Regions from separate parts of the Staphylococcus sp. 11262D007BW genome, predicted to be linked through region 2. Evidence: riboswitches for the same ligand, from Rfam matches in the RefSeq annotation. Region 2 holds a riboswitch; each other region holds the start of a gene.
The links. Region 2 has a riboswitch for S-adenosylmethionine ahead of ACEE93_RS07180 (M20 family metallopeptidase). Riboswitches for the same ligand answer to the same signal wherever they lie in the genome.

Region 1 (7,538 bases), 450 kb from region 2:
GGTTAACGTTTTGCCATCGATAAAGAAATGATGGTTGGCCTGTTTCACTTCTAATAATGCACAAGCACCGTGACAAACTGTTGAGACAATGCCTCCACGGTCATAAATGGTATTAATCGCCTTTTCAATATGAGGATTACCTGGGAAATCAAACATGACACCGTGTCCACCTGTAAAATAAATCACGTCATATTGAGATGGATCCGCTTCACTAATTGATTTAGAGTGTTGCAAAAGATTCATAAATTGTGAGTCATCATAATAAGCCTTAGATATACTATCTAGTGTCACAGCATTTAAACTGACCGGATCAAGCGGCGTTGCGCCACCATTAATATTAAAAATATCAACTTGATAATTCGCATCATCTTTAAATACATCATAAAAGTGCACAAGTTCGCTCAACCACAATCCTGTTGGTTTATCAAAACCATCAAACTGATCATGACTTGTATTAACAATCATTATCTTTTTCATAGCAAGCCTTCCTCTCTAAAAGTGTGTTGCTTATGTTTACCCATTTTGCTCATCTTTATGTTTCATCTTGTAATGAATCAATCGATTGTGTAATGTGCGCTAATTGTTCTTCTTTTAAAAATTGTGCGGCTTGGTTAATTGGCACGTAGTCTTCCCATTCTTGGCGTTGTGTTAATAACTGTTCAAGATGATTATCTTGATTAACTGGGGCGTCATTCATTTCTAGTTCACTCCTTGTCAATTGCTTTAAATGCTTTTTCTAAATCGTTAATAATATCATCTATATGTTCAAGTCCAATCGATAAACGGATGGTTTCCGGTTCGATACCTGCTGCTTTTTGTTCTTCTATAGTGAGCTGTTGGTGTGTCGTAGAAGCTGGATGAATCACGAGCGACTTCGCATCACCTACGTTGGCTAATAACGAAAATAATTCCAAGTTTTCAATCCATTGGCGACCTGCTTCATAGCCACCTTTCACACCAAATGTAAAAATAGAGCCAGCCCCTTTTGGTAGATAACGTTCTTTTAATGGATAGTAGTCACTTGATTCTAGTCCTGCATATTTTACCCAAGTGACAAGTGGATGTTGTTCAAGATAACGTGCCACTTTTTCAGCATTGTCCACATGTCGTTCCATACGAAGCGACAATGTTTCTAACCCTTGCGTTAGTAAAAAAGCATTAAATGGTGATAATGCTGCACCTGTATCACGTAATAGTGTTGTACGAATTTTAAAAGCAAGTGCCGCTTCTTGAAACGCTTCTGCAAAAATGATGCCATGATAAGATGGATCTGGTTCACTCAGCGCTGGGAACTTCCCATTTTGCCAATTAAAGTTACCCCCATCAATAATGACACCACCCATTGTGGTACCGTGGCCGCCGATAAACTTCGTCGCAGAATGAACGACAATGTTTGCACCGTGCTCAATCGGTCGGCATAAGTATGGTGTCGCAAAAGTATTATCTACTATTAATGGTATACCCGCTTCTTGTGTAATTTGTGCAAGTGATTCTAAATCTTCTACATTACCTTCAGGATTACCTATTGTTTCAACAAATACACCTCTTGTATTCTCCTGTATAGCTTCTTTTACATCATTAACATCTTTTGTATTAACCAAAGTGACCTCAATACCATATTTCGGCAATGTATGCGTAAACAATGTGTGCGTGCCACCATACAAAGTCTCACTCGCAACAATATGTTCGCCACTTTGTGCCACAGATTGAATCGCATATGTAATCGCCGCCATACCAGAAGCAACAGCTACACCAGCCACGCCTCCTTCAAGTTCAGCAAGACGTGTCTCTAATACCGTAGTCGTTGGATTCATTAACCGTGTATAAATATTCCCCGGTTCTTGTAAACTAAATAAATCCGCCGCATGTGCTGTGTCATCAAACGTATATGATGTCGTTTGATAGATTGGTAACGCTCTGGAGTTGGTTTGTTCGTCTACTGCTTGGCCAGCGTGTAATTGTAACGTTTCAAATTGATAATCTGTCATCCCTATTCCCCCTTAACAAAAAATAAAGCCTATCCTGAAAAGATAGACTTTAAAAAATAGACATCTTATCTCTCAGGTTCATTACCTGTAGGAATTAGCACCTAACTTAATAGGTTGCCTGGCTTCGTCGGGCCTATCCCTCCGCCAATCGCGATAAGTCATGATTCATTTGTTTTAAATAAGAATAACGTCATTGTATAGCACACACACTCGAAAGTCAATGATTTATCTGAATTTTTATTATAATGCGAAAGTTTAGCGGTAACCATTTTGTTTCAAACAAAACCCACTCAACCGTATTAAAAACATTTTAAAATGCAAGTGAATTAACATTTCTTAAGCATAAGGAAATTGCTAGTTTAAATGGTTTCTATATTGCTCGCGTTCCTACAGGCCTCGCTCGAACTAATCAAACCTTCATAATACTTTAAGGAAAAATCAAGGTTCACCTACTCACTAACGTTCGTATGTGTAAGGATGACGTAATTCACTATGTTCATAAATCATCCTTTAGGATTTCTCACTTCGGCGTGATCTGTCAGGAGTCTCGCAACCGAAACCATTTAAAATAATTGCTCAGTAACATAGAGAAACATTTGAGTGGTTATGGTGCACTTTTGATTTCGAGGTGCTTTCCACTGATTGCAACCTTAGCCGAGACTTCTTTGGCATAGAGCCGAAACCGAAAATCCATTTTGTCTTCTTATTTAACATTCTATAAAAGACAAAATTAGTTGAGGTGAGGCGCCTAGAAACGCGAGGCGTAAAGGTGCAATCACTATTACTTTAATCACTGAGAAATACGAGTCATAAAGGTGTTAATAACTTTAAATATATCTAATCATTTCCCCTTTATCATTACTTCCTCTACTCAATATATATTGCTTTTGATAGGTTATGGGTTCGGCGGTATGTAGGGATATGAATGACCCGTTGATTGAGCGAACCTTTATATGGAAGGTTCGGCCGATATAAATGTTGAATAAACATTCCATCAACGAGGACATCTACTTTTTCTAAAAGTGGACGTCGTTGGCTATCACGCCATAGCCACTCGAATTGGAAACCTGACCATACCCAAATAGATTTTGTCTTACCAAATCGCTCACGAAACGCTTCAATTAACGCGCTCGTTACCTTTAAATTACAAAATGGTTCGCCACCTAAAATACTCAATCCGCTAATATAATCTGGTGCACATGCTTCCAAAATATCGTCAATCATTTCATCGACAAAAGGTGCGCCATATCGAAAATGTTGCGCTGCCACGTTATAACATCCTGGACATTGAAATGGACAACCTGATACATACACACTACACCGTACGCCTTCTCCATCTACAAAACTATGATGTTCAATTTTGGCAATATAACCAGAACCTTGTCGAATGGCTTCAGCGATCATGATTTAGGCACCTTCATATGTTTAACACGTGCGCACATTTCTTTATGACGCCCCTCAATAGTTGGACGTTGCACTGGGTTGCCTAAATAACCACATGTCCGTTTTACCACATCGACTGTCGATGGATCATCATTACCACAATTTGGACATTGATAGCCATGAGGGGTTGTATCAAAATCACCTTCAAACCCACACTCATAACAACGATCAATCGGAATGTTGGTACCTAGATAACTAACACGATCATACGCATAATCCCATACAGCCTCTAGCGCTTTCACATTATGATCCAATTTTGGATATTCACAATAATGAATATAACCGCCACTCGCATAATAAGGATAATCTTTTTCAAAATCGAGCTTTTCAAATGGCGTCACGTCTTTACGTACATCGTAATGGAAAGAGTTTTGATAATATCCTTTATCCGTTATATTAGGTATCTCACCAAAACGGTCATAATCTAAACGACAGAAACGATCGGTCAAGGACTCACTTGGCGTACTATAGATACTGAACCATACATCTTCTTCCTCTGTCCATTGATATTGGTAGGTTTGCATTTCTTTTAAAATTTCCAATGTAAATTGTTTCGCTTCAGGGTTTGTTTCCCAATCTGCCCCATAAAACACAGTCGCTGTTTCATATAAACCGATATACCCCATCGAAATCGTCGCACGTTTTTCCTTAAATAATGAAAAGACGTCTTCTGTTGGGTCTAATCGATGCTTAAAAGCGCCACTTTGATATAAAATTGGTGCATTATCAGGTGTGGCTTGTCGTACACGTGTAATACGGTACACTAATGCATCATGTAGCACCTGCATCCGTTTATGAAAAATCGTCCAAAATCGTGCTTTATCACCCTCAGATTCTATTGCGATTCTAGGTAAATTTAAGGTCACTACACCTAAATTGCATCGCCCATTATTCTCATGCGCTCCTTGGTCATTGTGCCATGCCGGTAAAAAAGAACGACATCCCATCGGTGCTTTAAAATCACCAAGTAATTCTACCGTTTTATCATAATTTAAAATATCAGGATACATGCGTTTCATTGAACATTTTAAAGCCAATTGTTTTATATCATAATTGGGATCTTCCGGTGCAAAATTAGTCCCTTTTTTAATCGAAAAGACCAGTTTTGGGAAAATAGCAGTAATCCTATCTTTCCCTAGTCCTTTAATGCGGGTTTGTAAAATCGCTTGTTGAATTTTACGACTTAATTCATCTTCTCCTAGCCCAAATCCTAACGTTACAAAAGGCGTTTGGCCATTTGATGTATACAACGTATTAATTTCATATTCTAAACTTTCGATTGCGTCTTGAATGTCAGCCGTTACTTGTTGATCAATATACGTTTCACGTTGATCAGGGGCCACAAATTGAGCTGCTGTTTGTGTATGTTTTTCTTGATTATAACGTGCATATGTACTGAGTAATTCATCGACACGGTCAATGGTACAGCCGCCGTATTGACTACTAGACACATTGGCGATGATTTGTACTAATTGGGCTGTCGCTGTTTGTATTGACTTTGGAGAGGTTACTTGGGCGTTACCAATTTGAAACCCGTTCGCAAGCATTCCTTCAGCGTCGATTAAACAACAATTCGTTAGTGGTTGAAATGGATGATAATCTAAATCATGAAAGTGTATATCACCCGATTGATGTGCCTCTGCAACATGTTTAGGTAACAACTGATCGAGCGCATACACTTTAGATACAACGCCAGCGGTTAAATCTCTCATTGTCGAGAACGTAGCGCTGTCTTTATTCGCATTTTCGTTGACCACTTTAGGATCTTTAGTCATGAGACCTTCTAGTGCTTTTTCTAATTGCTTCATCTCACATCTCTCCTACATATAGTATCTAATTTTAATACTAGACACTATATATAGTACATTCAAATTAAAATAAGCCCGTTAACCAATTTGTCATTTCTTTTCAAACATTATGTGAACATAAAATAGCACAACATTTAAATGGTTGAATAATGTAATGTTATATTTCAAAAATACTATTTGAGACCTAGGTTCAACTGTTTTTATTGACGTTATTTCGTGGGCACATAAACGGTCATCGTCGTGCCGTGGCCAAGTTCACTATCCACTTTGATATTGCCTTCTAGTTGTTCACTAAGTGTTTTCGCAATATACAAGCCTAAACCTGAGCCACCTGTTGTTTTATGGCGAGACTGTTCTACGCGATAAGTACGCTCAAAAATGCGAGGTAAATCTGTTTCGGCAATACCGATGCCCTGATCTGTTATCGCAATCGCAATATCGTGATCCTCTGTTTGCGTTACCCGAATATCAATTGACGTTCCCGCTTCTGAAAACTTTAATGCATTATCCATAATGTTCATTAAAATACGTTCAAGCGCTTGTTGATTTTGATGAAATGGCGCAATATGTTTATCAATATCCACATTCAACGTGCGCTGTTCTTGTTGTAAACGTTGTGCATAGGATTCTAAAATAGGCAACAACAGTTGATCCATATGAATCAGCGTGGAGGTATGCATTGAGTGATTAATAGTCATCACATCCGTTAGCTCATCAAACATTTGTGATAATCGATCAGCTTGTTCAATCAACACACCATATGCTTTTTGCGTCGCTTGGTCTCCATGAATAATGCCATCTTTTAACCCTTCTGAATAAGACTTGATACTGGCCAAAGGTGTCTTCAAATCATGGGCTAAATTTTGAATAAGCTGTATTTTTTCTTCTTGTTCCTCTTTAATCATAGCCATTTGTTTTTGAATTTTTGTAACCATTTGATCAAACGACATACTCAGTTCTTGAATTTCTCTCGGACTTCGAATATTTAAACCAGTCACATCGAAATGCCCTTCTGCCACCTTTTGCGTTTGGTCATTTAATCGTTCAATCTTTTTAATGGTGGGCACAGTAAAAAACAAGCCAAGCACGAGCGTCACCATTGCTGATAATAACGAACAAAGCGTTAGAAATATCGCAAAACGACCATCAAACCACATCAATTTATACAAAATATAAAATAAAACCGTTGTGAGACTAATCGTTACAATGAACGAAACGACGAGTTGTTTACGTAATGTCATGAGCTCACCTTCTGAAACTTGTAGCCTAACCCCCACACCGTTTCAATGCGATAGTCGTCATAATGATGTTGTTCTAACTTTTCACGGATACGATGAATGTGAACATTAAGTGTATTCATATCTTCAAAATAATCATATCCCCACACTTGTTCAAGAAGATCTGTTTTAGATAATGCTTCAGATTCGTGTGAGGCAAAATGCCACAATAGTTCGAATTCTTTAATTCGAAATGCAATTGGCTGTTCTCCTACCATTACCTCTTTTGTTGAGTTGTTGAGGGTTAACCGACCACATTGAATAACCGCTTTAGGTGCGACAGTGACCGTATTCACACGATGTAGTAAATTTTTAACGCGTATCACTAGTTCTCTCGGGCTAAATGGTTTTTTAATATAATCATCCGCCCCTAACATTAAGCCGTAAATTGTATCATGTTCACTCGTTTTGGCTGTTAAATACATATAGGGAATATCTAACCCACGTTCTTTCATCGTTTTTACAACTGTATACCCGTCCACTTCAGGCATCATAATATCTATGACCATAACATCAATATGTGTGTCGAGTGCTTCCAAAGCTTGTTGTCCATTATTTGCTATAGTGACTTGAAATCCTTCATACTCAAAATACGTTTTACAAATCTCTCGAATGTCTTGTTCATCATCCACTATGAGAATATGTGCCATTGTTATCATTCCTTATCGTTTTACGCTTGATGAAATGATTCAAACTTATTTGCTCTAACGTCCGTCGATTCATCAGCAAAATGACAAACACAACAAGTTGAAGTGGATAAGTAAAAATCATATCAGCTAAAATATAATTTACCATAATGAACACACCAAAAGCACTTGCCGTGTAGGACATAATCCCTAAAATTAAACCGAGTCCGATGGCAATCTCTCCTAATTGTACGGCCCATTTAAATAATTCAAGGTTATGAGCAATCACTGTTTCAAATAATGCTTTGTACCATGCCGGTGAATCCTGATTGTCTCGAATGACAGAAACCAATCCATCAATCGCAAAGCCACCTGTTAATTTTTCATAACCTTGCA
Region 2 (7,538 bases):
AATAATCTTTTTGTCTTTTACTGCAAAATAAAATTGTTCATTTGTCAAAATGTCTTCATAAAAGCGTTCATTTTTATATGACATAATTAAGCTCCTTTACCATATCAACTTAATTTTGAATATAAACTAGTTTTCATCTTTCGTCAATGAATGGAGAATCATTATGACACTCTATTTAAATTTCTAAAGACCAGCTTTTTCTAAAAAGTCATGTTCATATTTATTCAATTCTGTTTCACTATTGACGTGCCAAATACCACCGAATCTAGATTGCACTTGTTCATCCTCATACCAATCACCATCATAATAAGAGAGTGGATACAACACCCCTTTTTGAACAAATTCCTTAATGGCGTTGAAGAATCGTTCATTATCACCATTTGCAAAATAACTATAAAATTTATGATAGTTACCATTTAACACAGGTTCTAATAACAACATACTTGTCGACCCATTCTGGCGATAATTTAGATCTATTGCATAAACGTCCCCTTTATCATCTACTAATAAGTCAAATCCTGCAATACCGATAAATCCCTCATCTACTGCGTTTTGCATGAGTTCTCTCCCGGCTTGAATGACTTTTTCCGGTACATCTTGGGCATTAATATTGCCATTATAAAATCCATACGCGTTCGTCAACTGTTTGGCTGAACCTATATATACGATCCCTTCTTCAGGATGACGTGCAAACTGGACACAATAATTGTCTACCGCTTCAATACAATCTTCAATAATGAGTGTCTGTGTGGCTTCTTTAGCGTGATAGATACGTGCTTTCGCTTTTGCTAAATCTTCCTCTGTATAACATATCATGACGCCATATCCCCCTGCTGTAGGCAATTCATCACCTGGTTTAATCACAACAGGTAAAGACCAATGTGCGATTTCACTTTCAAATGCATCTACACTGACAATTTGACGCTTTGGTAAATACTTACCATTTGTCCATTTAGAAATATTCGATTTATTATTCAATTGAACAAAAAGATCTTTATTAATAGCGTATTTATTATCAGCTACAATATCTTCCCCATGCACATATTGAAAATAGATGCGTTGATCTTCATCATTCACTAAAGTCTTTAATAATGTTTCATAACTTTCTTGATTATTAAAGGTGTATAAATTTTGCGGCACAGTTTGATCGACTAACTTAAATAATGTCTCTAACTTTGACGTAATACTTGCCTCATGCACAATCACTGGAAGATCTGAAATCAATAACTCCCGTCCAGTTAAAAAGTTAGATTGATGTTCATCCGGTTCAAGCCAAGGGTTAGACACATAAGAAGGACGCGACGTATACACTACATTTGAATCATACAGTTCACCCATCGTCATTTTCGGAGATGTCATCATCATTATAATTTCTCCTTTAACTTTTGATGGTGCGCTTGAATAGATGTCAATAATGCCTCGTCTTGAATTAATTCTGCCCCCATTGTTGCAATAATTTTAGCACCTTTTATCAACGCTTTATCTCCCATTGGACTCTGTGCTGCTTCTCGAAAACGATGGGTATGTCCTACTAAGCTTCTTGGCCCAATTTTAATATGTGGATGAATCGTGGGTACGACATGACTGACATTGCCTGTATCAGTAGACCCATATCCGAAGTCATCATGACTAACTTCTTCGCCTAAAGTGGTCGCATGCTTTTCGAACAATAAATCAAGTTGTGTATTACGAACAAATTCGTTCACCCCATTTTGAATAGGATCAAATTCATAACGACATCCTGTTTGAATTGCTGCACCTTTGGCAATTTGATGGACACGTTCAGTAAGTACATCTAACTCTTTACGAGACATTGCTCTCGTATAAAAACGAGCGTGTGTAAAATCTGGAATAATATTCGCCGCTTCTCCACCGTTTAAAATCACACCATGTACACGATCTGTTTGACGGATATGTTGTCTTAGTTGGCTGATGCCATTAAAAAAACTTAGCATAGCATCTAGTGCATTTCGCGCTTCATAAGCATTTTCCGACGCATGTGCACTTTTTCCAAAAAATTTAATGTCTAATACATCTACAGCTAATGTAGGAATGGTAGGATACGTTTCGTTGCCTGGATGCACCATTAATGCCACATCCACCTCATCAAATAGCCCCTCTTTAACATAAGACGCTTTGGCGCTGCCATTTTCTCCACCTTCTTCAGCAGGGCAACCAAAGACGACCACTCGACCTCCAATCTCATCAATCACTTGTTTTAATGCTATAGCTGCCAACACACTAGCTGTCCCAATAATATTATGACCACACGCATGCCCTAACCCAGGTAACGCATCGTATTCCGCTAAATAGCTAATTGTCGGACCTTCTTTAGAGGATTCATATTCTGCAATAAATCCTGTTGCATGCCCGGCAATATCTTTTGTAACTTCAAATTGATGACTTTTTAAGTGGTCGATTAATAATCGTGATGCAAATAATTCTTCATTGCCGACTTCAGGTCGTTCATGTATTTGATGACTCATATCAATATATGTGAGTCGATGATTATCAATATAGTCTAAAATATGTTGTTGTGTTGTAACCATTCTCTTCTCCCCTTCCAAATAAAAAAAGTTACCAAACCGTAAACTCAATCACCTGTTATATCAAGTGTGATGAGATAAGGTTGATAACATCTTGTCGTTATTTATCTTTCAGCATTCAACGCTGTTGGATTTAGCACCTTTATCGTATGTCGATGAGGTTGCGGGGTTTCGTAGGGCCAAGTCCCTCCACCACTCTTGATAAATTTTTATTAAGTTATTAAACAGTTTAACCGATTTAACACGATTTGTCATTCAATATTCTAAATTTTCATATATCTATTAATAAATCAGAGTTAAATACTCATCTTTAAGATGTTTTATCTAGACTAAAATATGTTAAAATGAAATTAAAAGATATAGGAGGTTGATTTGAATGCCTAAAATGAACGTTGAAAGTTTTAACTTAGATCATACAAAAGTTGTTGCACCATTTATCCGCCTTGCAGGTAAAATGGAAGGATTAAATGGCGATGAAATTTATAAATATGATATTCGCTTTAAACAACCTAACAAAGAACATATGGAAATGCCGGGACTTCATTCTTTAGAACACTTAATGGCTGAAAACATTCGCAACCATACTGACAAAGTAGTAGATTTAAGTCCAATGGGTTGTCAAACTGGATTCTACGTATCATTCATTAACCATGATAACTACGATGATGTGCTAGATATTGTAGAAAAAACATTAAACGATGTACTTAATGCATCAGAAGTACCAGCATGCAACGAAGTACAATGTGGCTGGGCAGCATCACATTCTTTAGAAGGTGCAAAAGAGATTGCTCAAAGTTTTTTAGATCATCGCGATCAATGGCATGATATTTATGGTAATGGCAAATAACTCTACACCATGATAAATATTCAATAAAATAACCCTTGAGTTCCATAACCTAGTGTGAACTCAAGGGCTATTTTTATAATTTACGAATGATTGCCATTAAGACAAATTGCATTGGTATTCTAGCGTATAGCACTGATTTCGGTAAATGTTTGTCACCTAATGGGAGCTGTTTACGCGCCATATAAATGTTTGCTGGTAAAACTGCCCATAAAAAGGCGATTATCCCATGTTTAAACATATATGAAGGGCGTTTAAACACTAAAACTAACCCAATCATCATTTCAAATACCCCTGTGACAAGTACCGCTGTTTTACGAAGCGGCAAATAGTGCGGGACGATACGACGAAATTGTCGTTCTCTTGTGAAATGTAAAATACCAATCATACCAAAGGCAAGACCCATTACAATTCTTAATAAACGCTTCATTTTACCATCCTTTTTATTCTGTAATGACTTTATAAATTAAATCTGGAGATGTTGTCGTATCTTGAATCGCAATATTATCGTACAATTTTTGCTTTACATCTTCAACATTTTCGCGATTAGCATAAATCGTTAACAAACTTTCTCCTTCAGACACAGTGTCTCCCACTTTTTTATGCAATTTAAGGCCGACCGCTAAATCAATTTGATCTTCTTTCGTTTGACGACCTGCGCCCAACATCATAGAAGCAATGCCAATCTCATTAGCAACAATCTCTGACACGACACCTGATTTTTTTGCTGGTAACTCAATTTGATATTGTGCTTGAGGTAAACGTGTAGGATCATCAACTACAGAAGCATCGCCGCCTTGAATGTCTAAAAATGTTTTAAACTTTTCAAGCGCTTTACCATTATCGATCACTTCCTGTAATTTTTGACGTGCCTCATCTAATGTCTCTGCCTTTTGAGCCAAAACGACCATCTGAGCTCCTAATGTAAGTACAAGTTCTGTTAAATCTTCTGGTCCTTCACCTTTTAATGTATCTATTGCTTCTTTTAATTCAAGTGCATTCCCAATAGCATAGCCTAAAGGTTGACTCATATCCGAAATAATTGCCATTGTCTGACGACCCACTTGGTTACCAATTTGAACCATTGCATGCGCCAAGGCTTCCGCTTCCTCTACGGTTTTCATAAATGCACCATTGCCTGTTTTAACATCTAGCACAATGGCGTCCGCACCCGCTGCAATTTTTTTACTCATAATTGAAGAAGCAATGAGTGGGATTGAATTCACAGTCCCTGTCACATCTCTCAAGGCATAAATCTTTTTATCCGCAGGTGTTAAATTACCTGTTTGTCCGATAACTGCGATTTGGTGTTCGTTCACATTTTGGATAAATGATTCATCTGATAATTCGACGTGAAATCCTTCTACAGCTTCTAATTTATCAATTGTACCACCTGTGTGACCTAATCCTCGACCACTCATTTTAGCAACTGGTACACCTAGTGATGCAACTAGCGGCGCTAATACAAGTGTTGTTGTATCACCAACACCCCCAGTTGAGTGCTTATCCACTTTGATGCCTTTAATATTCGATAAATCAATTTGATCACCAGACTCGACCATTGCCATTGTTAAAGCAGCACGTTCTTCGTCGTTCATATCTTGGAAGAAAATCGCCATCGCAAGACTCGACATTTGATAATCAGGAATATCACCATTAGTATAGCCTTCAACCACAAAACGAATTTCCTCTTCTGTTAAAGCATAGCCATCTCTTTTTTTGGAAATAATATCTACCATTCTCATAGCTGTCCCTCTTTTCTAATACTTATTTATTCCTCAACTATTCACCTATATTATACCTATTTATGAAACAATGGTAAATTTATAATGCTTTAAACAGTGTCTCCTTTTAGTACCGCTTCTTAAGGTTTTCGTCGACATTTAAAGGGTCATCTGTTATCTTTAGATTAATGACAATATCTATTGTTAAAAGGAGAGATTTCTATGACTCAAGGGACACCTCATATTCAACCAAATGGGACAAAAATTGCAAAAACGGTTTTAATGCCTGGGGATCCATTACGCGCTAAATATATCGCGGATAACTATTTAGAAAATGTTGAACAGTTTAATGAAGTACGTAACATGTTCGGTTATACAGGTACATATAAAGGCAAAGAAGTATCAGTAATGGGCTCAGGTATGGGTATTCCAAGTATTGGTATTTATTCTTATGAGCTATACAACTTTTTCGGTGTAGAAACGATTATTCGCATTGGCTCTTGTGGTGCAATGCAGGAAGATGTCAATTTATATGACATTATTATTGCACAAGGCGCTTCAACAAATTCAAATTACGTTGATCAATATCAAATTCCAGGTCATTTTGCACCCCTAGCTGACTTTGATTTAATCGTACAAGCTAAAAATAAAGCTGATGATATCGGTGCACGTACACACGTAGGTAATGTATTATCTTCTGACACATTCTACAACGCAGACCCAGATTTCAACCAAAAATGGATCGACATGGGTATTTTAGGTGTCGAAATGGAATCTGCAGGCTTATATTTAAATGCCATCAAAGCAGGTAAAAAAGCTTTAGGTATATTTACTGTAAGTGACCACTTACTTCGCGATGAAGCAACAACAGCTGAAGAACGTCAAAACTCATTTACACAAATGATGGAAGTCGCTTTAGAAATCGCTGAATAAACATAGAAAAACGAGTAGCAAGTTCAATGCATGGTACTGCTACTCGTTTTTTTATGTCTAAATGGTTTTATTTTGATCTGAATCTGAGAAAAAGCGTTGCTCCTCATCAGTTGGCTTTGCCCAAGTGGTTTTCCACATTTTATCTCTATTATTCGCAAATAATCGATAACCTATATTTCGAACCGGACTAGGTACGAGCCACATTAATGCAGCTAGCCATTGAAACTTTTTCAATTTAAAAATGAGCTTGATAATCGCTTTTGATTCAAAATATAAATGGTCACCTTCCTGAAGCACCACACTATTATATGAATCTACTTCAGGGTAGTCCTTACGCAACTGATCACCAGCTGCACTTTTTAACGGAATAAACTCATAATTTCTCGGTAAGCCATTGCGAATAAGCCATATTGCGTAATTATAACAATAGATGCAATGATCATCATAATAAATAATTGGCATATCCATCCTCCTTAAACAGCTTTCTTATCTTTACCCTGTTTAAAAAGTTTCAAAATCACGTTATGTGAATATTATTCCAACGCCTCTTGTTGTTGGAAGTAACGTTTTTCTTCTTTTGAGAGCTTAATAATTTTAAAGCCAATAAAGCCATAAATGATTGAAATAATTGGCACCACCATATTCAGAATAGCAAATGGTGCGTACTGAGCTACTGAAACACCTAGTGTTGTAGCAATAAACACACCACAAGTATTCCAAGGTACAAATACAGACGTTAATGTTCCGCCATCCTCAAGTGCTCTAGATAAGTTCTTAGGATGTAGTCCCTTATCAATAAACGTAGACACGTACATACGTGATGGCACAATGATTGAGATGTATTGTTCAGAACATGTAACGTTCGTACCGATACAAGACACAATAACAGATGCAATTAAAGAACCTGTGCTCTTAGCAAACTTCAACACTACATTGATAAGTGCCTTTAACATGCCAGAATATTCTAACAATCCACCAAATGTCATTGCTACTAAAGTTAAAGAAATGGTATAGAACATAGACTCTAACCCACCACGATTAAAGAGTTCATCAATCGTTTCATTGCCTGAATCGATTTCATATCCTGTCTGCAAGGCTGTAACAGCATCTAATAATGAATCACCTTGGAAGAAAATTTGAGTGAAAAAGCCAAGGACCACCCCTATTACTATTGCTGGAATAGCGGGCACTTTTAACGCTACAATGACAATAACAATAACCGGTACAATTAATAATAGCGGCGAAATCGTAAATGAGTCATCGATCGCATTCATAATGGTGTCAATGCGTTCCTGATTTAAATTGTTACTACCATATATCTGACCTAAAATGAAAAATGCAATTAAACTAATAATCAAACCTGGAATGGTTGTAAAAAACATGTGTTTAATATGTTCAAATAAATCTACATTTGTTAGGCCTGAAGCAAGGTTAGTAGTATCTGATAACGGACTCATTTTATCCCCAAAATAAGAACCCGATATTACTGCT
Region 3 (7,538 bases), 1.1 Mb from region 2:
GTACCGAGTTATTCTCCTCAATCTATTGCAGAGTTTGCAGTGACACGCATTTTAGAGTTAGTGCGTCACACGCATCAAATTGATCGAAATGTCGCTGAAAATAATTTTACTTGGGATATGGCGATTCAAGGTCGAACGCTAGCTTCATTAAAAGTTGGCGTATTAGGTACGGGACGGATTGGTAGTAGAGTGGCTAAAATTTTACATGGATTTGGAACGCAAGTTTATGGTTATGACTTACAACCTGATTCAGATTTACAGGAAATAGTGAATTATGTGGATAGTGTTGAAGCGCTCGTTCAAGATATTGATGTGTTGACGGTACATATTCCAGGCTCTAAAGACAATCAATATGTTATCAATAGTGATGTTTTTCGTAATGCTCAAAAAGGGCTGATTTTTATTAATACAGCACGTGGTGTTGTAGTGGAAACGACTGCATTAATAGAGGCGCTTGACGCAGGAATTGTAAGAACTGTGGCGTTAGATACGTATGAAAATGAAGGACCGTATTTTAAAAAAGACTATACGTATACGAATGTAGAAGATGAGATGTTGAATCATTTGATTGAACGACAAGATGTACTTGTATCACCTCATGTCGCATTTTTTACAGATGAAGCGGTTCAAAATCTAGTGGATATTCCATTGGATGATGTATTATCTTATATTAAAGGAGATACGATCAAAAACAACGTGATGAAGTAAGGATTGGTGAAATTAAGTGAAAACACAAATTGTTGCGAGTTTAATGTTGAACCAAGATACTATAACAGATGAAGAACTTGATTTAATCACGCAAAATGCATCTTATTTTGATATTTTGGAGTTGCGCTTAGATCAACTTTCTAATATAGAGGTTAGTAATATAGAAACTTTATTAAATAATATTAAGTCTACTGCTCAGAACGAGATTTTATTAACTTACCGTACAGCGAGCCAGGGTGGTTTTGGTGAATTATCAAATGAGGCATACATACAATTAAATCAACAACTGGCTCAGTTAACACAAGTTGATATGATAGATATTGAGTGGGAGGCATATAATGAGACACGAGCCGATTTAGTTCAATACATTAAAGATCAAAATAAAGAGGTTATTGCGTCATATCATGATTTTAATCAAACCCCTACACTGGACGTACTTAAGAAGACGTATTTTAACATGTCCAAGCTCGGCGCACATCATCTTAAAGTAGCTGTAACACCCCAACGTAAGAAAGATGTGCTGACATTATTAGAAGCTGTGTCTGAGGCGAGTGATGCATTATCTCAATGGATTACAGGTATTTCTATGACGCAACTAGGTGTTATCTCTCGTACTGCTCAGGAAGTGTTTGGAGGAGCATTAACATATGGCGCCCTAGCAAAAGAAGTGGCACCCGGTCAACTAAATGTACGTCAATTATCTCAATTATTGCCAGTATACAGTTTAGTTGAAAATACAACGATCGTTAACTATAATTGATAATGGTTATCATTAAAAAGGGGTAGATAAAGATGCAACTTCAAGAAGCTATTCAGACGAGAAGGAGTATTAAAAAGTTTAAAAGAGATATGCACATTGATGAATCCGCGGTTAAAGATGCGATAGAAATTGCTGCCGATGCGCCAAATCATGGTATGAGAGAGCCATGGCGTGTGGTATACGTACCTAAACATAAGTTAGGTGAAATGAGTAGAGATATTTCGAAGTATGCATTCCCTAGAGATAAAGAAAAACAACAAAGTCACTATGATGCAGTGACCAATTTAGGGGGATTTTTAGCAATTATTATGAAATGCGATGCAAGACAGCGAGAAGAAAACGAAAATTATTTAGCTGTAGGCGCATTTGCCCAAAATCTCTTACTATTGTTACACGACCGCGGTATAGGTTCTTGTTGGAAAACACCTCAATATATTTTTAATCCTAAAGTTAGAAATGTTTTCGGTGTCCTACCTGATGAACGTTTAGTAGGTTTCATTTATTTAACGGACTTAGAGGATTATGATCAAACAAGAAAAATTAAGCGTAAAAATAGAGGATTAATTACAGATTTTGTATAAATCAAAAAGAAAAGCCGTTAATATGGAAAATCCATATTAGCGGCTTTATTGCTTAGCCTAAGCTATTAGCTAAGAATTCTTCTACTTGTTCAGGAGATTTTGCATTAGCTGAGTGTAGGTGATGTAATTTTTGACCATCTTGGAAAATTAAAAGACTTGGAATACCCATTACATCATACGTTGTAGCAGCTTCTTCAAGTTCGTCGCGATTTACAACATACCACTCATATTGGTTGTATTTTTCAACGATAGGGTCAATCCACATGTCCATTGCACGGCAATCAGGGCACCAACCTGCCTCAAATTTGATAATAACAGGTGATTGACTTTGAATAACCTCATTAAATTGATTCATATCATTAATATTTTTCATAATCATAAACCTCCAAGTAAATGTCGTAACCATATTATAACGAAATCCACCTATGAAGTCATCCTTCGAAATGAGCATGCTATAAAATCGATAAAGTGGGTATATATTAAAAAAGTATCTAATTATTGAAAACTTTGCTATATTTATATTAATTAAATTTAGGAGGTAGCTTATGATTAAATTTTATCAATACCGACAATGCACAACATGTAAAAAAGCGGCTCAATTTTTATCAGAGTACGGTGTGAGTTATGAACCTATCGACATTGTGCAACACACACCTACTAAAGAAGAATTTGCGAAGATTGTAGAAGATTCTGGTATTGAAATTAAAAAATTATTCAATACACATGGTGCTAAATATCGCGAATTAAATTTAAAAGATAAGTTAAAAGATATGTCTGACGATGAAAAACTAGAATTATTGGCATCTGACGGTATGTTAGTGAAACGTCCATTAGCCATTTCTGGTGATAAAGTGACTGTAGGGTTTAAAGAGGACGTTTATAAAGATACTTGGGTTCGTTAAAATAGTTGATAGAATTCAAGCGATATGTCATCATTAATATGTAATTAAAAATAGGAGGGGATTCACGTGGCAGTGCCAAATGAATTTAAGTATTCAAAAGAACATGAATGGGTTAAAGTTGACGGAAATGTTGCTTTAATCGGTATTACAGACTTCGCACAAAGCGAATTAGGAGATATCGTTTTCGTTGAACTTCCAGAAGTAGACGACGAAGTTTCAGAAGGTGAAACTTTCGGTAGCGTTGAATCTGTAAAAACTGTATCTGAATTATATTCTCCACTTACAGGTAAAGTTGTGGAAGTAAATGAAGATTTAGAAGATGAACCGGAAGCAGTCAATGAATCACCATATGAAAAAGCATGGATGGTTAAAATTGAACTTAGTGATGAAAGTGAGTTAGACGCATTAATGGATGCTTCAGCTTACGAAGACATGATTGGTGAATAATACTTATTTTTTATTGAGACTCCTTGGTAACTTGTTTATCCGGGAGTTTTTTGGTATCAATTTTACTCTCAGACTATTTAGAAGGTGAAGACTATGGCGATCATAAATAAAGTAATTGTTGTAGAAGGTAAATCTGATAAAAAAAGGGTAAAAGAAGTGTTAAACGAACCGGTTGATATTATATGTACACATGGCACAATGAGCATCGAGAAAATGGACAATATGCTAGAGTCATTATATGATAAGCAAGTCTATATACTCGTAGATGCTGATACAGAAGGACGCCACATTCGTAAGTGGTTTTCAAAATATTTGAGCGAACGTATTGATATATTTGTGGATTCTACTTACACTGAAGTGGCGCGTTGTCCTCGTGATTACCTCTCAAATGTGTTAGGACGTTTTGGATTTAACGTGAAAAACGATTTTTATGTCAAAGGAAAGTATGGATATCATGAATGTTTCAGAGCAATTGAACAATATATCTAAAAATAAAGATGAACCTGTACATCTTATATTTGGTTATACACCGATGTGCGGGACGTGTAAAATGTCTGAGCGTATGTTAGACATTGCGAATGACATTGTAAATTTGCCTTTAGTGAAAATAGATTTAAATTTTCATCCGGACTTTAGTCAAGATTATGAGATTCAATCAGTGCCTATTTTACTGATTATGAATTATGATCAAGAAGTTAAACGCATTTACGCGTTTCAGTCTGTCCCCTTTTTATTAGAAAATTTAAAAAAGGCGATTGACGAATCAACGTGATGATGATAATATAATAGACAATTAAATATTCAGAAAACTCTTATCAAGAGTGGTGGAGGGATGTGCCCTAAGAAGCCCGGCAACCGTCAAACGTGAAATGGTGCCAATTCACATAAAGTTTTTTTGGACTTTTGAAGATGAGAGAAGCGACGTTGATACAATGCTTTCTCTTTTATTCAAAAGAGAAAGCATTTTTTGATTTAAATCGTCAATCGTCGTTAAGATGAACTCATTTTATTTCGGGAGTAAGTTTGTTAGGGGGATATAGTGTTATGATTGAGCTTAAAAATTTAGTTAAGCAATATACTTCGAAGTCTAAAAAAGTAACAGCTGTCGATCAAGTTGATTTAAACATCGATACTGGAACAATTTTCGGAATAATCGGATTTTCGGGAGCTGGAAAAAGTACGTTAGTGCGTTTATTGAATTATCTGGAAGCACCAACATCTGGTGACGTTATTATTGGTGGTGATCATATTGGTCAATTAACCAAAGCGGCATTAAGGAAAAAACGCCAAAAAGTAAGTATGATTTTTCAGCATTTCAACTTACTTTGGTCTCGTACCGTATTAGATAACATTAAGTTTCCTCTTGAAGTGGCAGGTGTACCTAAGCGTGAAGCTAAAACTAAGGCACTTCATTTAATTGAAAGAGTAGGATTAGAGGGAAGGGAGAATGCTTACCCATCTGAGTTATCTGGAGGACAAAAGCAAAGAGTTGGTATTGCTAGAGCGTTAGCAAATGACCCAGAAGTCTTGTTATGTGACGAAGCGACGAGTGCCTTAGATCCACAAACGACAGATGAAATTTTAGATTTGCTAGTGGAGCTCAAAAAAGAAAAGAACTTAACCATCGTTGTCATTACCCATGAGATGAATGTCATTCGACGTATTTGCGATGAGGTAGCAGTGATGGAACAAGGGCGAGTGATTGAACAAGGAGAGGTCTCTGAAGTCTTTCAAAACCCTAAACACAAGGTTACTAAACGTTTTGTTCGAGAAGATTTAGAACCTTCAAATGATGAAGACGACATCACTAGTACTATCCCGCTAGAAAAGGATGATATGTTAGTCAAGTTCATTTTCTCAGGGGAACATACGACAGAACCTGTCATTTCGTACATTACGCGCACACATCAAATTGCTGCAAATATTCTTGAAGGAAATATCAAAAACACAAAAACTGGCGCAGTTGGTTTTTTACTTGTACATATTACAGCCATCTCACAAGATCAATTTAAGGCATTGGAAGAAGATTTAAGTACGAAAAATATTGCTGTGGAGGTGGTCCGTCATGGGTAAGAGCTTTAGTGAGATTATCCAAGAAATGATTACAATGCCTAATGTCCAATGGGAGGAAGTATGGACCGCTACATATGAAACGCTCTATATGACGGTAGTATCGACCTTATTTTCATTTGTATTAGGTTTGATTTTAGGGATTATCTTGTTTTTAACTTCAAAAAGTAAATCTAAAATAGGACGTATTTTCTACGGCATCGTTTCATTTTTTGTAAACCTATTTCGTGCCATTCCGTTCATTATTTTGATTTTACTATTAATTCCTTTTACAAGTTTAATTTTAGGTACGATTAGTGGTCCAACGGGTGCCTTACCCGCGTTAATTATAGGAGCATCACCATTCTATGGTCGTTTAGTAGAGATTGCATTAAAAGAAATTGATAAAGGTGTCATTGAAGCTGCGCGTTCCATGGGCGCTAATACTTGGGTGATTGTATTAAAGGTATTAATTCCGGAATCTTCACCAGCGCTAGTTTCTGGTATTACAGTAACTGCGATTGCACTTGTTGGTTCTACTGCCATTGCAGGGGTTATCGGTGCAGGTGGTCTTGGAAACTTAGCATATCTCACAGGATTTACACGTAACCAAAATGACGTCATTTTAATTTCTACCATTTTGATTTTAATTATTGTTTTTATCATTCAATTCTTAGGGGATTGGATTACAAATAAAATTGATAAAAGATAACTGATTATAAAGGGGGAAGATCAATATGAAAAGAGTTTTATCGTTAGTAGTTATTTTAACATTAGGGATTGTCCTTGCAGCTTGTGGCAATGATTCTAAAGGTGAAAAAGGAGATACAAGTGATGCAAACGGCGGTAATGGTGAGGATAAAAAAATCGTTGTCGGTGCTTCACCAGCGCCACATGCTGAAATTTTAGAAGAAGCTAAGCCGATTTTAGAAAAAGAAGGATATGATTTAGAAATTAAAACAATTAATGATTATACTACACCTAACAAATTATTAGATGCGGGAGAATTAGATGCTAACTTCTTCCAACACACACCATATCTTGAAACTGAAAAGAAAGATAAAGGCTACAAAATTGAATCAGCAGGCGATGTACATTTGGAACCAATGGCTGTTTACTCTCAAAAATATGATAGCTTAAAAGACTTACCAGACAATGCAGAAGTCTTTGTTTCAAACAATCCAGCTGAGCAAGGTCGTTTCTTAAAGTTTTTCGTAGATGAAGGTCTCGTTACAATTAAAGATGGTGTTGATATTAAAGATGCAACATTTGACGACATTAAAGAGAATAAAAAGAACATTAAATTTAACGATGATCAAGCAGCTGAATTCTTACCAAAAACATATCAAAATAAAGAAGGAGATGCGGTTATCTTAAACTCAAACTTTGCAATTGAACAAGGCTTAAATCCACAAAAAGATTCTATTGCAGTAGAGGATGCTAAAGATAATCCATACGCTAATTTAATTGCCGTTCAAGAAGGTCATAAAGATGATGAAAAAATTAAAGCATTAGTAAAAGCACTTCAATCTGATGATATTAAAAACTTTATTGAAGACAAATACAAAGGTGCAGTAGTACCAGCAGAATAATAATTAACTGAAAGATGGGCATACGATGTAAGAGATATAGCGCACTAGAACAATCTGATTAAACGCTAGTTAGACTTTTACATCGTAGCTCGTCTTTTTACATATCAAGGGGGACATAGTATGAAAAGAAAAGTGTTGCTATTTGGAACGACATTAATTGCTTTGTTAGTTGTGTTATCAGCTTGCAATCAAAATGAATCAGCAGATAGTTCAGAAGATAAAAAAATAGTAGTAGCTGCTACACCCACACCACATGGAGAAGTCGCTAAAAAGGCAGGCGAACTTTTAAAGGACAAAGGCTATGAAGTGGAAGTGCGTGAAGTGAATGATTACAAAATACCTAATAAATTATTAGATGAAGGCGATGTTGATGCCAATATGTTCCAACATGTACCATACTTAGAAGCGGAGAAAGCGTCACATGGTTACAAAGTGGAAGAGGTTGGAAAAGTATTGACGACACCAATGGGCGTCTATAGTAAAAAATACGATAGCTTAA

Region 1: linked by a shared signal. The riboswitch ahead of ACEE93_RS09280 (O-acetylhomoserine aminocarboxypropyltransferase/cysteine synthase family protein) and the one ahead of ACEE93_RS07180 (M20 family metallopeptidase) in region 2 are both predicted to bind S-adenosylmethionine.
Region 3: linked by a shared signal. The riboswitch ahead of ACEE93_RS01800 (methionine ABC transporter ATP-binding protein) and the one ahead of ACEE93_RS07180 (M20 family metallopeptidase) in region 2 are both predicted to bind S-adenosylmethionine.

The regions. Positions count from the first base shown of each region.
Region 1 covers NZ_JBPWPJ010000001.1:1,889,157-1,896,694, forward strand. The annotation lists gene ACEE93_RS09270 (type 1 glutamine amidotransferase domain-containing protein) at 1-477, opposite strand, end outside; gene ACEE93_RS09275 (hypothetical protein) at 533-697, opposite strand; gene ACEE93_RS09280 (O-acetylhomoserine aminocarboxypropyltransferase/cysteine synthase family protein) at 705-1,988, opposite strand; SAM riboswitch class I at 2,051-2,148, opposite strand; gene nrdG (anaerobic ribonucleoside-triphosphate reductase activating protein) at 2,856-3,392, opposite strand; gene nrdD (anaerobic ribonucleoside-triphosphate reductase) at 3,389-5,239, opposite strand; gene ACEE93_RS09295 (sensor histidine kinase) at 5,449-6,480, opposite strand; gene ACEE93_RS09300 (response regulator transcription factor) at 6,477-7,166, opposite strand; gene ACEE93_RS09305 (DoxX family membrane protein) at 7,141-7,538, opposite strand, start outside.
Region 2 covers NZ_JBPWPJ010000001.1:1,442,565-1,450,102, forward strand. The annotation lists gene ACEE93_RS07170 (DUF2750 domain-containing protein) at 1-84, opposite strand, end outside; gene ldmS (L-aspartate--L-methionine ligase LdmS) at 184-1,362, opposite strand; gene ACEE93_RS07180 (M20 family metallopeptidase) at 1,365-2,549, opposite strand; SAM riboswitch class I at 2,648-2,754, opposite strand; gene ACEE93_RS07185 (S-ribosylhomocysteine lyase) at 2,923-3,393, shown strand; gene ACEE93_RS07190 (DoxX family protein) at 3,467-3,820, opposite strand; gene ACEE93_RS07195 (pyrimidine-nucleoside phosphorylase) at 3,834-5,135, opposite strand; gene deoD (purine-nucleoside phosphorylase) at 5,337-6,047, shown strand; gene ACEE93_RS07205 (thiol-disulfide oxidoreductase DCC family protein) at 6,105-6,509, opposite strand; gene nhaC (Na+/H+ antiporter NhaC) at 6,581-7,538, opposite strand, start outside.
Region 3 covers NZ_JBPWPJ010000001.1:346,244-353,781, forward strand. The annotation lists gene ACEE93_RS01760 (D-2-hydroxyacid dehydrogenase) at 1-708, shown strand, start outside; gene aroD (type I 3-dehydroquinate dehydratase) at 725-1,468, shown strand; gene ACEE93_RS01770 (nitroreductase family protein) at 1,501-2,049, shown strand; gene ACEE93_RS01775 (thioredoxin family protein) at 2,102-2,422, opposite strand; gene ACEE93_RS01780 (arsenate reductase family protein) at 2,595-2,951, shown strand; gene gcvH (glycine cleavage system protein GcvH) at 3,018-3,398, shown strand; gene ACEE93_RS01790 (toprim domain-containing protein) at 3,492-3,887, shown strand; gene ACEE93_RS01795 (thioredoxin family protein) at 3,853-4,170, shown strand; SAM riboswitch class I at 4,208-4,314, shown strand; gene ACEE93_RS01800 (methionine ABC transporter ATP-binding protein) at 4,443-5,471, shown strand; gene ACEE93_RS01805 (methionine ABC transporter permease) at 5,464-6,159, shown strand; gene ACEE93_RS01810 (MetQ/NlpA family ABC transporter substrate-binding protein) at 6,185-7,039, shown strand; gene ACEE93_RS01815 (MetQ/NlpA family ABC transporter substrate-binding protein) at 7,160-7,538, shown strand, end outside.